DNA from 2 places in the Micromonospora sp. NPDC047793 genome. Region 1 is predicted to be linked to the other one. Evidence: riboswitches for the same ligand, from Rfam matches in the RefSeq annotation. Region 1 holds a riboswitch; the other holds the start of a gene.
What was found. Region 1 has a riboswitch for thiamine pyrophosphate ahead of ABZ738_RS29985 (ECF transporter S component). Riboswitches for the same ligand answer to the same signal wherever they lie in the genome.
Positions count from the first base shown of each region.

Region 2: linked by a shared signal. The riboswitch ahead of ABZ738_RS02370 (thiamine phosphate synthase) and the one ahead of ABZ738_RS29985 (ECF transporter S component) in region 1 are both predicted to bind thiamine pyrophosphate.

Region 1 covers NZ_JBEYSG010000024.1:68,994-76,488, forward strand. Annotated here, with positions in the region: gene ABZ738_RS29970 (hypothetical protein) at 72-398, shown strand; gene ABZ738_RS29975 (energy-coupling factor transporter transmembrane component T) at 489-1,289, opposite strand; gene ABZ738_RS29980 (ABC transporter ATP-binding protein) at 1,286-2,743, opposite strand; gene ABZ738_RS29985 (ECF transporter S component) at 2,818-3,408, opposite strand; TPP riboswitch at 3,477-3,582, opposite strand; gene ABZ738_RS29990 (permease) at 3,913-4,854, shown strand; gene ABZ738_RS29995 (TIGR03943 family protein) at 4,851-5,633, shown strand; gene ABZ738_RS30000 (alpha/beta hydrolase) at 5,644-6,474, shown strand; gene ABZ738_RS30005 (SIS domain-containing protein) at 6,569-7,318, shown strand; gene ABZ738_RS30010 (DUF6328 family protein) at 7,408-7,495, shown strand, end outside.
Region 2 covers NZ_JBEYSG010000001.1:502,753-510,247, forward strand. Annotated here, with positions in the region: gene ABZ738_RS02365 (ThuA domain-containing protein) at 1-4,069, opposite strand, end outside; TPP riboswitch at 4,463-4,571, shown strand; gene ABZ738_RS02370 (thiamine phosphate synthase) at 4,566-5,192, shown strand; gene thiO (glycine oxidase ThiO) at 5,186-6,439, shown strand; gene thiS (sulfur carrier protein ThiS) at 6,454-6,654, shown strand; gene ABZ738_RS02385 (thiazole synthase) at 6,660-7,478, shown strand.

The DNA of each region.
Region 1 (7,495 bases):
GCCGTCCGGCGGTCCCCACCGACGGCGGTGGCGTGGCGTACGCGCCGACACCGCCGAGCGAGGAGGCTCCGATGCCTGCCAGCCGTAAACCGAAGAAGTCCCGTGGTGCCGCCCGGGTGTCCACGGTGACGCCGCCCCACGTCGACGCGTCGACCGACGCGGTCACCCCACCGCTCGGACTGCCGCCCCTGGTAGGGCCCTCCGCCGGGCTCACGTCCCCGGCGGCGCCGTTGCCTCCGGTCGACACGTCCAGGTCGGACCTCGAGGACCGGGAGCCGCCGGGCGCACCGCCCGCGCCGACCACCGGTCCGACAGCCTCCGGCCGGGGCAAGGGGGTCCGTTCCGACCGTGGACAGCGTGTCGGAGCGGGCCGGCAGTACGCCTTCCGGCGCAAGTGAGCGACCGGGGCACCGTACGGTGTGGCTGAAAGGTGGGTGGATCTGTTGTCGCTCCGACGACAACAGATCCACCCACCTCCGGCCCGCGGCTCAGCCGATCAGCGGACGGAAGGTGCCGAGCGCGACGCTGACGCCCAACGCGGCGGCGGCCAGCGTCGCCGCGACGACCATCAGCAGCCAGTCGGCCGCGCCGAAATACTGCCAGCGGGCGACGGTACGCGGCACTCCCGCGTCGAAGCCGCGCGCGTCCATCGCGACCGCCAGCCGGGTGCCCCGGCGGATCGCGCCGACCAGCAGCGTGAACGCGGTGGAGACGAAGAGCCGCAGTTTCGCCACCGGGTTGCGTCCCGCCTCGACACCACGTGCCCGGCGGGCCATGACGATCATCTGCCACTCCTGCCCGAGCAACGGGAGCAGCCGGAACGCCGCCAGCGCGCCGATCGCGAACCGGGCCGGTGCGCGGGCGTTCTGCACCAGCGCGTCGGCAAGGTCGGTCGGATCGGTGGTGGCGAAGACGATCACGCCGGGCAGTGCCACCGCGAACAGCCGCAGCACCAGGCCGAGCGCGGTGAGCAGCACCGCCGAGGTGACCACGACCGGTCCGGCGTCGAGCAGGACCCGGCCCGAGCGGTCCGCGGCGAAGAGCACCAGCGTCACCAGTACGCCGACGGCGGCGGCGAGCAACGGCCACACCCGGCGGAGCAGCACCCGGTAGCGCACGCCGAACAGCGGCAGGACCGCCAACTCGATCGCGATCGCGATCGCCGGTGCGACCGGGTCCAGTGTCGCCAGCAGCGGAAACGCGAACAGCAGCGCCGCCGCCAGCTTGGCCACCGGATTGCGCCGGGCCAGTGGCGCGTCCGGCCGGGCGACCGGTTCGAAGTCGATCATCGGTCCGCCGCCGGAGAAGACGACGGGGCCTCGGCGGCCGGTGGGCGCGTCAGCGTCAGCGTCCGGTCGGCGAGCGCGGCGACGAACTCGGCGTCGTGGGTGACCGTCACCAGGGCGTGACCGGCGTCGCGTAGCTCCGCGAACAGGTCCACCAGCTCCCGCCAGGTGCGTCGGTCCTGGCCGAAGGTGGGCTCGTCGCAGATCAGCAGCCGGGGCGCGGTGGCCAGGGCGGTCGCGACGCTCAGCCGCCGCGCCTCGCCGCCGGAGAGGGTGTACGGGTTCGCCCCGGCCAGGCGGTCCAACCGCAGCCGTTGCAGCAACTCGTCGACGCGTCGGCGGACCGCCGTCTCGGTGGCGCCGGTCCGTCGGGGGCCGAGTGCCAGTTCGTCGAAGACCGTGCCGGTGACAAACTGGTGTTCCGGGTCCTGGAACACCGAGCCGATCCGGCGGGCCAGCGCGGGTGCCCGCCACCGGTGCGGTGGGGTGCGGGCGTCGGCCCCGGCCAGCTCGACGCCGGCCGCCAGCCGCCCGGTGCCCGGCTTGAGCAGCCCGCCGAGCAGCACCGCGAGGGTGGACTTGCCGACGCCGTTGGGGCCGAGCACGGCGAGTGCCGCTCCGGCGCGTACCGCCAGGTCGGTGGCGGCCAGCCGGGGCGGGTGGCCGAGCCGGTCGGCGGTGAGCAACACCTCGCCGGGGCCGGTGGTGGCCCGGCGCGGCGGGATCTGGCGGCCGGGCACCCAGACGCCGTCGGCGGCGAGGGCGTCGCCGTGGGCGGCGAACACGGCCTCCGGCGGGCCGTCGACGCGGACGCCGCCACCGGCGTCGAGCACCACCACCCGGTCGACCAGCGGCAGGGCGTCGGCCACCCGGTGCTCGACCAGGATCAGGGTGGTGTCGCCGTCGACCGCGCGGCCCACGGCGGCACGGACCAGGTCGGCCCCGGCCGGGTCGAGGTTGGCGGTGGGTTCGTCGAGCAGCAGCAGGTGGGGACGGAGCGCGAGCACGCCGGCCAGGGCGAGCCGCTGCTGTTCGCCGCCGGAGAGCGCGGCGGTGGGGCGGTCGCGGGGGTACGGGAAGCCGACCCGGCGCAGCGCCTCGTCCACCCGGGGCCAGATCTGCGTGGCGGGTACGCCCCGGTTCTCCAGCCCGAACGCCACGTCGTCGCCGCTGCGGGCCATGACGAGCTGGGACTGCGGATCCTGGAAGACGATGCCGACCCGTTCGCGGGTATCGGCGGGCGGCCGGCCGTCGATCTCGATGCTGCCCTCCCGCTCGCCGGAGTCCTCCGGCAGCAGCCCGGCCAGCGCGGCGAGCAGGGTGCTCTTGCCGGCGCCGGAGGGCCCGAGCAGCAGCAGCCGCTCGCCTCGGCGTACCCGCAGGTCCACGCCGCGCACCGCCCAGGCGTGCCGCCCGGCGTGGCGCCAGCCGAAGCCGCGCAGCCGCACCTCACCCATCCGCCACCCCCGCTTTCGTCCCCGACCCGCCGGTGGCCCGGTGGAGCCGGTCGGACCGGCTCCACCGGGCGTGGTCAGACCAGGTTCCGCTCGCGACCGGCGGGGAAGCGGTCCAGGACGCCGGTGCCGGCGAGCGCCTTGGTGAGCGCGTAGCCGCCGGCACCGGCGATCACGGTGGCGCTGAGCACGGTGAGCAGCGCGTACGGGATGCGGTAGGTGCCCAGCTCGTACGCGGCGTTCCAGGTGAAGAAGTCGAACAGGGCGGCGCCGAGGCCGGTCATCGCGCCGGCGAGCAGCGCCGTCGGCAGCCGGAACGAGCGGTACCGGAAGGCGGCGAAGGCCATCTCCGCCCCGAGGCCCTGGATCAGGCCCTGGACGATGGTGACACCGCCCCACTCGGAGCCCAGCAACGCGGAGACCGTCGCCGCGACCGCCTCGCAGAACAGCGCGGCACCCGGCTTGCGGATCACCAGCCCGCCGAGCACCGCCGGGACCAGCCAGACGCCGTACATGACGGCCTGGCTGGCCGGGAAGAAGGCGAAGGCCGGGTCGACCGCCCGCCAGAGCAGGCCCCAGGCCCAGAAGATGACACCGAAGCCGACGGCGATCACCGCGGCCACGACGATGTCGACGGTGCGCCACCGGGTGGTGGTCGGTTGGCTCATGAGTGCTCCCAGTCCAGTGTCGAACCAGGCAAGACGCACGCCGCGTCCGGCGTGGCCGGGCGTGGCGGGCTGGAGGTGGACCGAACTCCCTGCGCTGGCATTACCCAGATCAGGTACGGAGGGTCTGCGGGCGGACCCGCACTCTCAGCGCTGTGCGCTCCCCTGTCGGAGGTGGTGTTGTCCCGCCGACGCTAACACCTTCGAAGATCGACGGACAATGTGATCTACGCAGGTCATGCCGGTTGCCGACGACCGTTGGTTCCGGAGGCGCCCACCGGGCGGGGGAACCCGCCCGGTTTCGTGACATCCATCGACGTCATCGGCTCCGGACGGTAATCTCAGGCCGCCGATCCACGAGGGCCGAGAGGCGGCAGGGTGAGCACAGACACGGACCATGCCGTGCCGGCCGGTGAACCGGAGGGTCGTCCGACGGGCGTGGCCACCGAGGAACGTCCGGCCGGGCCGGGCGGCGGCGAGCCGCCCCGACGTTGGCTCGGCGACCGGATCGGTTCGGTGGAGATCCTGGCGGCGCTGCTGGTCCTGCTGATCATCTTTCGTGATCCGTTGGCCGGGGCGCTCGACGATCCCCGCATCCAGACGTGGACCACCGTGTTCGTCTCGATCATGGTGCAGGCGGTGCCGTTCCTGGTCTTCGGCATCCTCCTCTCCGCCGTGATCGCCGTCTTCGTACCCCGGTCGTTCTGGGCCAGGGCGTTGCCCCGGCACCCGGCGCTCGCGGTGCCGGCGGCCAGCGCGGCCGGTGTGGTGCTGCCGGGCTGCGAGTGCGGGTCGGTGCCGATCGCGGGCTCGCTGATCCGCCGGGGCGTCACGCCGGCGGCGGCCCTGGCCTTCCTGCTGGCCGCCCCGGCGGTCAACCCGATCGTGCTCGTCGCCACGGCGGTCGCCTTCCCCAACAATCCGGAGATGGTCCTCGCCCGGGGGGTCGCCAGCCTGATCGTGGCAATGATCATGGGGTGGCTCTGGCTGCGGCTCGGTCGCACCGAGTGGATCAAGATGCCGCGTCGCCCGGAGCTGGACGATCCCCGGCGGAGCCGGGCCTTCTGGGCCGCCGTCCGGCACGACGTCACCCACGCCGGTGGCTTTCTGGTGCTCGGCGCGATGGCCGCCGCCAGCATCAACGTGCTGGTGCCGGAACGCTGGCTCCAGACCCTGGCGGACAACGCCTGGCTGTCGATCCTGGCGCTGGCGCTGCTGGCCGTCCTGCTCTCGCTCTGTTCCGAGGCGGACGCCTTCGTCGCGGCCTCGCTGTCGCAGTTCTCCCTCACGTCCCGACTGGTCTTCCTGGTGGTGGGGCCGATGGTCGACCTCAAGCTGATCTCGATGCAGGCCGGTGTCTTCGGCCGGCGGTTCGCCTTCCGGTTCGCGCCGGCCACGTTCGCGGTCGCCCTGCTGATGGCCACCGGAGTCGGGATGGTGCTGCTGTGAATCGACAGGCGCAAGCGGTGATCCTGCTGCTACTCGGCGGGGCGGTGATCCGGGCCAGCGTCACCGACCTCTATCTGCGGTACGTCAAGGAGGGCCTGCGCCCGTTCCTGATCGCCGCCGGTCTGCTGCTCGTGGTCGCCGCGGTGATGACCCTCTGGCACGAACTGCGTCCCTCCGCGCCCCGCGCGACGGCCCCGACCGGCGGCGGGTCCACCGGCCCGGTGGGCGGTCCCGCCCCGGTGGCGACGGGCCAGACCGACGAGCACGACGACCACGGCCACCACGAGCCCCGGATCGGCTGGCTGCTCATCCTGCCCGTGCTCGGGCTGCTGCTGGTCGCCCCGCCGGCCCTCGGGTCGTACGCGGCGGGGCAGGCCGGCACCGCGCTGAACGCCCCCCGCGAGTCCGACTACCCGCCCCTGCCGGACGGCGACCCGGTGCAGGTCAGCGTGCTCGACTACGCCTCCCGGGCACTGTTCGACCGGGGCACCTCGATCGGTGACCGGCGGGTGGTCCTCACCGGGTTCCTCGCCACCGGTGCCGGTGGCGAGCCGATCCTCGCCCGGATGGTGCTCTCCTGCTGCGCCGCCGACGGTCGGCCGATCAAACTCGGGCTCACCGGTGACGTGCCGGTCGGGCTGCCCAACGACAGTTGGGTCGAGGTGGTCGGCCGCTACAGCGACCGGATCGGCCGGGACCCGGTCAACGACGCCGAGATCCCGTACCTGGAGATCGAGTCGTGGCGGCAGGTGCCGGTGCCCAAGCGTCAGTACGAGTAGCGTTCCGGACATGCAGGTCGACGCCCGAGGTCTACGGTTCGAGATCCACCCCGGCGGCCCCGACTCGGGTGACCCGGTGCTGCTGCTGCACGGCTTCCCCCAGCACTCGGGCGAGTGGGACGCGCTGGCGCCCGTCCTGCACGGCGCGGGCCTGCGCACGTACGCGCTGGACCAGCGGGGCTACTCGCCGCAGGCGCGGCCGACCGAGGTGGCGGCGTACCGGCTGGGGGAGTTGGTCGCCGACGCGGTGGCGGTGCTCGACGCCCTCGGCGTGACGCGGGCGCACGTGGTCGGCCACGACTGGGGCGCCATCGTCGCCTGGGCGCTCGCCGCCGGCCACCCCGACCGGGTACGCACGCTCACCGCGGTCTCCGTGCCGCACCCGGCCGCCATGGCGCACGCGTTGGCCCACGACCCGCAGCAGAAGGCGCGCTCGGCGTACATGCTGCTGTTCCGGCAGCAGGGCATGGCCGAGAAGACGCTGCTGGCCCTCGACGCACTCGGGTTGCGGCGGCTGTTGCGCGACGTCGGTGACGACGCCCGGGTGGCCGCGTACGCCGACCCGCTGCGCGAACCGGGCGCGCTCACCGCGGCGCTGAACTGGTACCGGGCGATGTCCCGCTCCGAGCTGGCGGCGGTCGGCCCGGTGTCGGTACCGACCACCTTCGTCTGGAGCGACCGTGACGTCGCCATCGGACGGACCGCCGCCGACGCCTGCGCCGCACACGTGACCGGTGACTACCGTCTCGTCGAGCTGTCCGGCGTCAGCCACTGGATCCCGGACGAGGCGCCCACGCCGTTGGCCGAGGCGATCCTGGCCCGCGCCCGCCCGACCGCCTGACGGGCCGCCCGACCGGCCGGACGGCTGTACGGGCCGTGCGGGAAGCTGGTCGGGGTCGTCGGGTGGCGGCGATCCGAGGGAGGCGGGAGAGAGCATGACGCTGAGTGCCGAGGGCTACCTGGCCGAGGTGACCGCGACGATGACCCGGGTGGCGGGCAGCCAGCGGGAACAGGTGGCCCGCGCGGCCGACCTGATCGCCGAGGCGATCCGGGCCGACGGGGTGGTGCACGCCTTCGGTACCGGCCACTCGGAGGCCCTGGCGATGGAGATCGCCGGCCGGGCCGGCGGGCTGGTGCCGACCAACCGGATCGCCCTGCGGGACCTGGTGCTGCACGGCGGGGAGCCGGTCGACGTGCTGGGCCCGAAGCTGGAGCGGGACCCGTCGGTCGCGCACCGGCTCTACGACCTCGCCCCGATCGGCCCGCGTGACGTCTTCGTGCTCGCCTCGAACTCGGGCGTGAACGGGGCGATGGTGGAGTTCGCCTCGCTGGTCGTCGCGCGGGGCCATCCGCTGGTCGCGATCACCTCCGCCGCGCACTCGGCCCGGATGGAGTCCCGCCACCCGTCCGGGCGCAAGCTCGCCGACTTCGCCGACGTGGTGCTGGACAACGGTGCCCCGTACGGGGACGCGACGCTGCCACTGCCGTCCGGCGGCGCGGTGGGCGCGGTCTCCTCGATCACGGCGGCGTTGCTGGCCCAGCAGATCGTGGTCGAGGTGGTGGCCCGGTTGGTGGCCGCCGACGAGCAGCCGCCGGTCTACCTGTCGGCCAACATCGCCGGTGGCGACGCGCACAACGACGCGCTGGAGGCCCGTTACGCAGGGCGGATCCGGCGCGGTTCCTGAGTCGGTTTCGGGTCGTGCGCGGCGGGGCATCTGCGTTCCGCCGGTCGGGCGTGCCGACCGGGTGGAGCGTGTTCCCTCGGAGGTTCGCGGTGTCCAAGGAGACCGAGAAGCAGCGCTGGCAGCGGAACTTCGCTGACCTGCTTCAGGAGTTACGGGTCGCGCAGACCGGCGTACAGA
Region 2 (7,495 bases), on a different contig from region 1:
GGAGGATCGCGTTCCACCGGCACTTGTCCAGCGCGGTCCCGCCGAACTCGTCGGACGGGTCGACCGGTCCGGCCGGCTCGTCCGGCGTCACCTGGAACCAGTCGAACGCGGCGTCCACCACCGGCGCGGTCGTGCCGCCGTTGAGGGCGAACAGGCCGATCCGGGGGTTCTCGATGCCCTCCAGCGCTGCCGCCCGACCGACCGGGGTGAAGGTCAGACCGTCGGACGAGAGCGACGCCGTCAGGCTGGTGCCGTCGCTGCTGATCCGCAGGTGGACGGTGTCACCGGCCGGTGCCGCGGTGCTGTCGGCACCCTCGTTGCGAGGCGTACCCGCGGTCTCCCGGATGAACTCCACCCGCCGGCTGCCGTTGTAGAGCAGGTCCACCTTGGCGTAGTTGTCGTCGTCGCCGTAGACCAGCAGGCCGGCCTGCTGGTAGTCGGCCGTCACCGGCAGGGTCACCTTGGTGGTGGCCTGCCAGGCGCCCGACGGTGCCGGTTGGAGCACCAGGTTGGTGGCGTCGTTGCGGCTGCCGTACAGGTCGCCGGCCGAGGTGGGCAGGCGCAGTGTGCCGTCGGAGACGGACAGGAGCTGGTTCTCCCGCACCACACTGGTCCAACGCTCCCGGTCCAGGGTGGTGCCGCCGAAGTCGTCCGAACGCGTGCCGACGCAGGAGGTGTTCGGCGCGTCGACCCGGACCGGCACGGTGGCGTACGAGAAGGCGCCCCGACTGTCGGTCACCGTCAGGGTCGCGGTGAAGTTGCCCGGCCGCTCGTACGTGTGCTCGGCCTGGAGCGTGTCGGCGGTGCCACCGTCACCGAAGTCCCACTCGTACGTCAGTGGGGTGTCGCCCTCCGGGTCGACGGCGGTGCCACCGAACGCGACGGTGACCGGCGCGGTGCCGGTGCCCGGCGTGGCGGTGGCGGTGACCGTCGGCGGGGCGTTGTCGGTGACGCCCTTGCCGACGAAGTCCGCCCAGTTGACGTTGAACAGCGAACCGGAGCCGCCGCTCGGGTGCCGGGCCACGAAGAACAGAGATCCACTCGCCGGCCCGGTGACCGGGGCGGTGACGTCGGTGTACGTCTGCCAGTCACCGGTGCCCGGGACGGTGGCCGTGGCGACCACCGGTCCGTCGACCGCGCCGGCCCGGACCTCGATCACACCGCCCTCCACGCCGGAGGAGGCGCGGAACCGGATCTCGGAGATCTCGGTCAGGTCGGCCGGGTCCACCGACCACCAGTCGCCGTCCTCGATGAAGCCGATGTTCTCGCCACCGCCTGCGGTGTCGCCGGTGGCCTCGCGCTGCACGCCGGGCTCACCGCCGCCGGTGCCGTCGGCCGTGCGTCCGGTGTCGCTGAAGTACTCGGCCTGCTTGCGCTTCGGCTGGAGGATCTCGATGATCCGCCCGGTCAGCGGGCTGGCGCCGCCGGAGCCGCCCTTGTCGGTGTAGGTCGCCTCCAGCACGGTGAAGACGTCCGCCTCGGCGCCGTGACCGGCGGCGAGCTGGGTCTGCACCGTGCCGCTGCACCCGGTGTGCTGCTCCAGCGGGTGCGCGTGCTCGTCGTGCCCGAGCAGCACCTGGAGCTGGACGTCGGCGCAGTCGATCTCGCCGTCCTCCGGGTCGGTCACTGTGATCGAGTACTTGACCTGGTCGCCCCAGTTGAAGAAGCCACCGTTGGGCGGGAACTCGATCTCCACCGTCGGTGCGGTGTTGCCCACGGTCACCGGGACGTTCGCCACCGCCGTACGGCCGTTGGGGTTGGTCACGGTGAGCTGGGCGGTGTAGTTGCCGGCCTCGGCGTACGTGTGGGTGGGGTTCGCCTCGGTGGAGGTGCCGCCGTCGCCGAACGCCCAGGAGTACGTCAGCACGCCGCCGTCCGGGTCACGTGACCCGGCGCTGGAGAACTCGACCGTCAGCGGCGCCGGACCGGAGGTCGGCTCGGCGGAGGCCACCGCGATCGGGGCCCGGTCACCGGCGATGTAGTCGATCCGGTAGACGCCGGAGTTGTCGTTGTTGCCGCCGAAGCCGCTGCCCCACTCGATCAGGTACATCGCGCCGTCGGGGCCGAACTCGAAGTCCATCGGCCGGATGAAGGTCATCCCGGTGAGCAACTGGTTGATGTCGACCAGTTCCCGCCCGTCGGCGCTGACCTGCATCGTGTACATCTTGGACTGGTTCCACTCGCCGAGCAGCGCCTTGCCGTCGTAGTACGCCGGCCACTTGCGGTCCGAGTCGAGGTCGGCGTCGTACCGGTAGACCGGGCCGCCCATCGGCGCGCCGCCGCCGCCGATCTCCGGGAACCGGGGGTCACCGGTGTAGCCGTAGTCGACGGTGGCCGCGATGGCCGGTGGCAGGTTGGTCAGGCCGGTGTTGTTGGGCGAGTTGTTGACCACGGCGGCGCAGTCGAACTTCGCTCCGCTCGGGCCGGACGGGAACTGGTAGTCGTTGTACGCCTGGTTCCCGCCGTGGCAGTACGGCCAGCCGTAGTTGCCGGCCTCGGCCACGATGTTCCACTCGACCAGGCCCGCCGGGCCACGGTTCGGGTTCGCCGAGGCGGCGTCCGGACCGTAGTCGGCGACGTAGAGGGTGTCGGTGGCCAGGTCGATGCCGATCCGGAACGGGTTGCGGAAGCCCATGCCGTAGATCTCCGGCCGGGTCTTCTCGGTGCCCGGCGGGAACAGGTTGCCCTCCGGGATGGTGTACGTCCCGTCGTCCTCCGGGTGGATCCGCAGGACCTTGCCGCGCAGGTCGTTGGTGTTGCCGGAGGTGCGCTGCGCGTCGTAGTCGGCGCGGCCCGGCCGCTCGTCGATCGGCGTGTACGCGTCCGACTGGAACGGGTTGGTGTTGTCACCGGTCGCCAGGTAGAGGTTGCCGGCCGAGTCGAACGTCATGGTGCCGCCCGCGTGGCAGCAGGTGTTGCGCTGGGTGTCGACCTGGAGGACGACCTTCTCGGAGGCCGCGTCGATCGCGTCACCGCTCACCGTGAACCGGGACAGCACGTTGCGCGCCACCCCGTCGTTCGGGGCGTAGTAGAGGTACACCCAGTTGTTGGTGGCGAAGTCCGGGTCGAGGCGGATGCCGATCAAACCGTCCTCGTTGCCGGTGAAGACGTCGAGGTCGATGGCGGTGACCGTGTTGCCGGTGTCCGGCTTGACGATCTGCACCCGGCCGTCGCGCTCGATGTAGAAGACCCGGCCGTCCGAGGCCACGTCCAGCTCCATCGGGTTGCTGGTGTTGCTGTCCAGCGTCACCTTCTCGAAGCTGGCGGTCAGCGAGGCGCCGCAGTCGGCGTCCTGCACCCCGGCCGCGGTCCGGATGCCGCCGAGCAGATGACCGAGGAACTGCGGCTCGGCGTACGACTCGTTGGTGTGGCCGCCACCGGTGTACCAGGCCCGGCCGCCGTCGTAGTCCTGGCACCAGGCGATCGGGTGGTCGTGACCCATCGCGCCGGAGCCGGGGGAGTAGCTGGTCTCGTCCAGCGTGGCCAGCACGTGCACCTTGCCGCGCGGGTTGGTGCGGTAGTTGTACCACTCGTCGAACCGGGACCAACGGTCCGGCAGGTCCGCGGTGGACGGGTGCGCCGGGTCCTCCACCTTGACCGTGGCCTGCTGGTTGGCCGGGTGGCTGTTGAAGTACGCCCCGACCAGGCCGCCGTACCACTCCCAGTCGTACTCGGTGTCGGAGGCGGCGTGGACGCCGGCGTACCCGCCACCGGCCCGGATGTAGCGCTCGAACGCCGCCTGCTGGTCGGCGTTGAGCACGTCACCGGTGGTGGAGAGCCAGATCACCGCCTGGTATCCGGCGAGGTTCTGGTCGGTGAAGGCGGTGCTGTCCTCGGTGGCGTCCACGGTGAACCCGTGTTCCGCGCCGAGCTGCTGGATGGCGGCGATGCCGCTCGGGATCGAACCGTGCCGGAAGCCGGCGGTCTTGGAGAAGACCAGCACCGAGAACGGGTCGGCCTCGGCCTGCGGGGCCGGCGCCTGGGCTACCGGAACGGGGGCGGCCTGGGCGGCGGGTGCGCCGGCGAGCGTGGTCGCGGCCAGTCCGAGGGTGAGAAGGGTGGCGGTCATGGGCACGCGCATACGGCGTGGTCGGAACACTCCGGTCTCCTTGATCCTTGCCGGACAGGGGTCGCGGGGGCCGGCTCGCCGAAGACCGTCCCTGATGGAGCCGCAGCCGGAGTGCCGTGCCAGGGCTTCCGTTGCGGCATTATGTCGAATCGCTGAACAAATTAATTCCGCTGAATCGATCCATGGCAAGGTTTCGATGGGTAACGTTTCGGTATCGGTGGGCTGTAATTACCGTTTTTATGTGTGAAGCACGCATTCCCCCTGTGCAAGGCGGGGTCCCCTGCTAACGCCTGCGGTAGAGGAAGGGACCCCTCCTAACGCCGGCGGCGGAGCAGGCCCCCCTGGCGGGACGCACCTTGGCAGGTCAGCGGATCTGTCGTACGGTGGCCACGCAAGTGACCCACGGGAGCCCGGTCGACCGGGCTGAGAGGGGGGCTGTGAGCCCCCGACCGTCGAACCTGATCCGGGTAATGCCGGCGCAGGGAGGAGAGTTGCCGTGCCGTCCCTGGGACGACTGCATCTGATCACCGACACCCGGCCCGGGCGGGATCCGCTCGCCGTGCTCCGGGCCGTACTGCCGGTGGCCCGTACCGAACTCCTGGTGCAGGTCCGGGTCGAGGACTCCGCGACCGACCGCGAGGCGTACGACCTGACCCGACGGGTCCTCGCCCTCTGCGCGCCGTACGCGGTCGACTGCCTGGTCAACGACCGGCTGCATGTGGCGTTGGCCACCGGCGCGGCCGGTGGTCACGTCGGCGCGGACGACCTGCCGGTCGCGGCGGCCCGGCAGGTGCTCGGCCCGGCCGCCGTGCTGGGGGCCACCGCCCGCGAACCGGCCTCGGCCACCGAGGCGGTCGGTGCCGGCGCGAGCTATCTGGGCGTCGGTCCGTGCCGGGCCACCACCACCAAGGACGGTTTGCCGCCGGCGATCGGCGTCTCCGGGCTGAGGGCGGTGGCCGAGGCGGTCACCGTGCCGGTGTACGCCATCGGCGGGGTGAGGCTGGCGGACGTGCCCGCGCTGCGCGCCGCCGGGGCGTACGGGGTGGCGGTGGTCGGTGTGCTCTCGGCCGCCGCCGATCCGGCTCGCGTCGCGGCGGAGCTGATCGGAGCGTTGACGTGTTAGCAGGGGACCCTTCCTCTACCGCAGGCGTTAGTAGGGGGCCCTTCCTTACACCCGACGTAGCTGTCGTGGGTGGGGGGCCGATCGGTCTGGCGATCGCCTGGCGCTGTGCGGCGCGCGGGTTGCGGGTGGTGGTGCACGATCCCGCGCCCGGCTCGGGTGCCTCGCACGTCGCCGCCGGGATGCTCGCGCCGGTGGCCGAGGCGTACTTCGGCGAGCAGGAACTGACCGCCCTGCTCACCGAGTCGGCCGCCCGCTGGCCGGCGTTCGCCGCCGAGCTGACCGAGGCGACCGGCGCCGACATCGGCTACCGCACCGAGGGCACGCTGATGGTCGGGCTCACCGCCGACGACCTCGCCGAGGCGCGTCGCCTCTGGGCGTACCAGCAGGGACTGGGGTTGCCGGTGACGCCGCTGCGCCCCTCGCAGCTGCGCGACCGCGAGCCGGCGCTGGCGGTCCGGGTCCGTGGTGGGGCGCTCGCCGCCACCGACCACCAGGTCGACCCGCGCCGACTGGTGCCGGCACTGCGACTCGCCGCCGAGCGGGCCGGTGCGACGGTGGTCCCGGAGCCGGTGCGGACACCGGCCGACGTCCGCGCCCGGGTGACCGTGATCGCCGCCGGCTGCGGCGCGGCCGCCCTCACCGGGTTGCCGGTCCGCCCGGTGAAGGGCCAGGTGCTGCGGCTGCGCGCGCCCGACGGCGGCCCGCCGGGCTTCCGGCACGTCATCCGGGGGTACGCCGACGGCGAGCACGTCTATCTGGTGCCCCGCGACGACGGTGAGGTGGTCGTCGGGGCGACCGTCGAGGAGCGCTCCGATCTGGCGGTCGGTGCCGGCGCGGTGCTGCGACTGCTGCGTGCCGCGACCGATCTGTTGCCGGAACTGGCCGAGTACGACCTGGTGGAGGCGATCGCCGGGCTGCGCCCCGGCACCCCGGACAACGCCCCGATCCTGGGTCCGTTGCCGGGCCGGCCGGACGTGCTGGTCGCCACCGGTCACCACCGGCACGGCATCGTGCTCACCCCGGTGACCGCCGACCTGATCACCGACCTGGTGACCGGGGCGACCGCCGACACCATCGGCAGCCCGTTCCGCCCCGAGCGCTTCGCCGCCGACGTCGGGCCGGGTGACCGGTTCGGCGCGTTCGTCGCCGACGCCGGACCGGGCGAGGGCTTCGGCACGTCCGCTGCCCACGTCGGACCGGGGGACGGCCTCGGCGCGTCCGGCGACGCCACCCGACCTGCGCAGTGAACGGAGGATGCCTGATGGAGTTGACGGTGAACGGTGTCGGACGCCATGTGTCGGACGAGGTCACGGTCGCCGAACTGGTCCGCGACGTGACCCCGCAGCCGCGCGGCGTCGCGGTGGCGGTCAACGGCGAGGTGGTGCCGCGTACCGACTGGCCGGCGACGGTGCTGCGGGGCGGCGACCGGGTCGAGGTGCTCAGCGCCGCCCAGGGCGGGTGAGCGGGATGGACCGCACACCGTCGACTGACGGGCACGAGGTGGACGCCGGCACGAAGGGCTTCGAGCTGGGCGGGGTCCGGTTCGGCTCCCGGCTGGTCCTGGGCACGGGCGGGGCCGCCAACCTGCACGTGCTGGAGCAGGCGATCCGTGCCTCCGGCACCGAGCTGGTCACGCTGGCCCTGCGCCGGGTGGACACCGTCGCGGTCGGCTCGGGCGGCCTGCTCGACCTGCTGGACCGCTGTGGCGTACGTCTGCTGCCGAACACGGCCGGCTGCTACACCGCAGGTGAGGCGGTGAAGGTGGCCCGGCTGGCTCGGGACGCGTTCGACACCGACTGGGTCAAACTGGAGGTGATCGGCGACGAGCGCACGCTGCTGCCCGACGGGGTGGAGCTGCTGCGCGCCGCCGAGGAACTGGTCGACGACGGGTTCACCGTGCTGCCGTACACGTCGGACGATCCGGTGCTGGCCCGGCGGCTGGCCGACGTGGGTTGCGCTGCGGTGATGCCGGCCGGCGCGCCGATCGGCTCAGGGCTGGGCGTCAACAACCCGCACCACATCCGGCTGATCCGTCAGGACGTGACGGTCCCGGTGATCCTCGACGCGGGCATCGGCACTGCCTCGGACGCGGCCCTGGCCATGGAGCTGGGCTGTGACGCTGTCCTGCTGGCCAGCGCCGTCACCCGGGCCGAGGACCCGGTCGCGATGGCCACCGCGATGCGGTACGCGATCGAGGCGGGCCGCCTCGCGTACGGCGCGGGACGTATTCCGCGTCGCTTCCACGCGCTCGCCTCCACGCCCGACGACGGTCGACCAGACCTGTGACCCGCCACGTCGCCGAT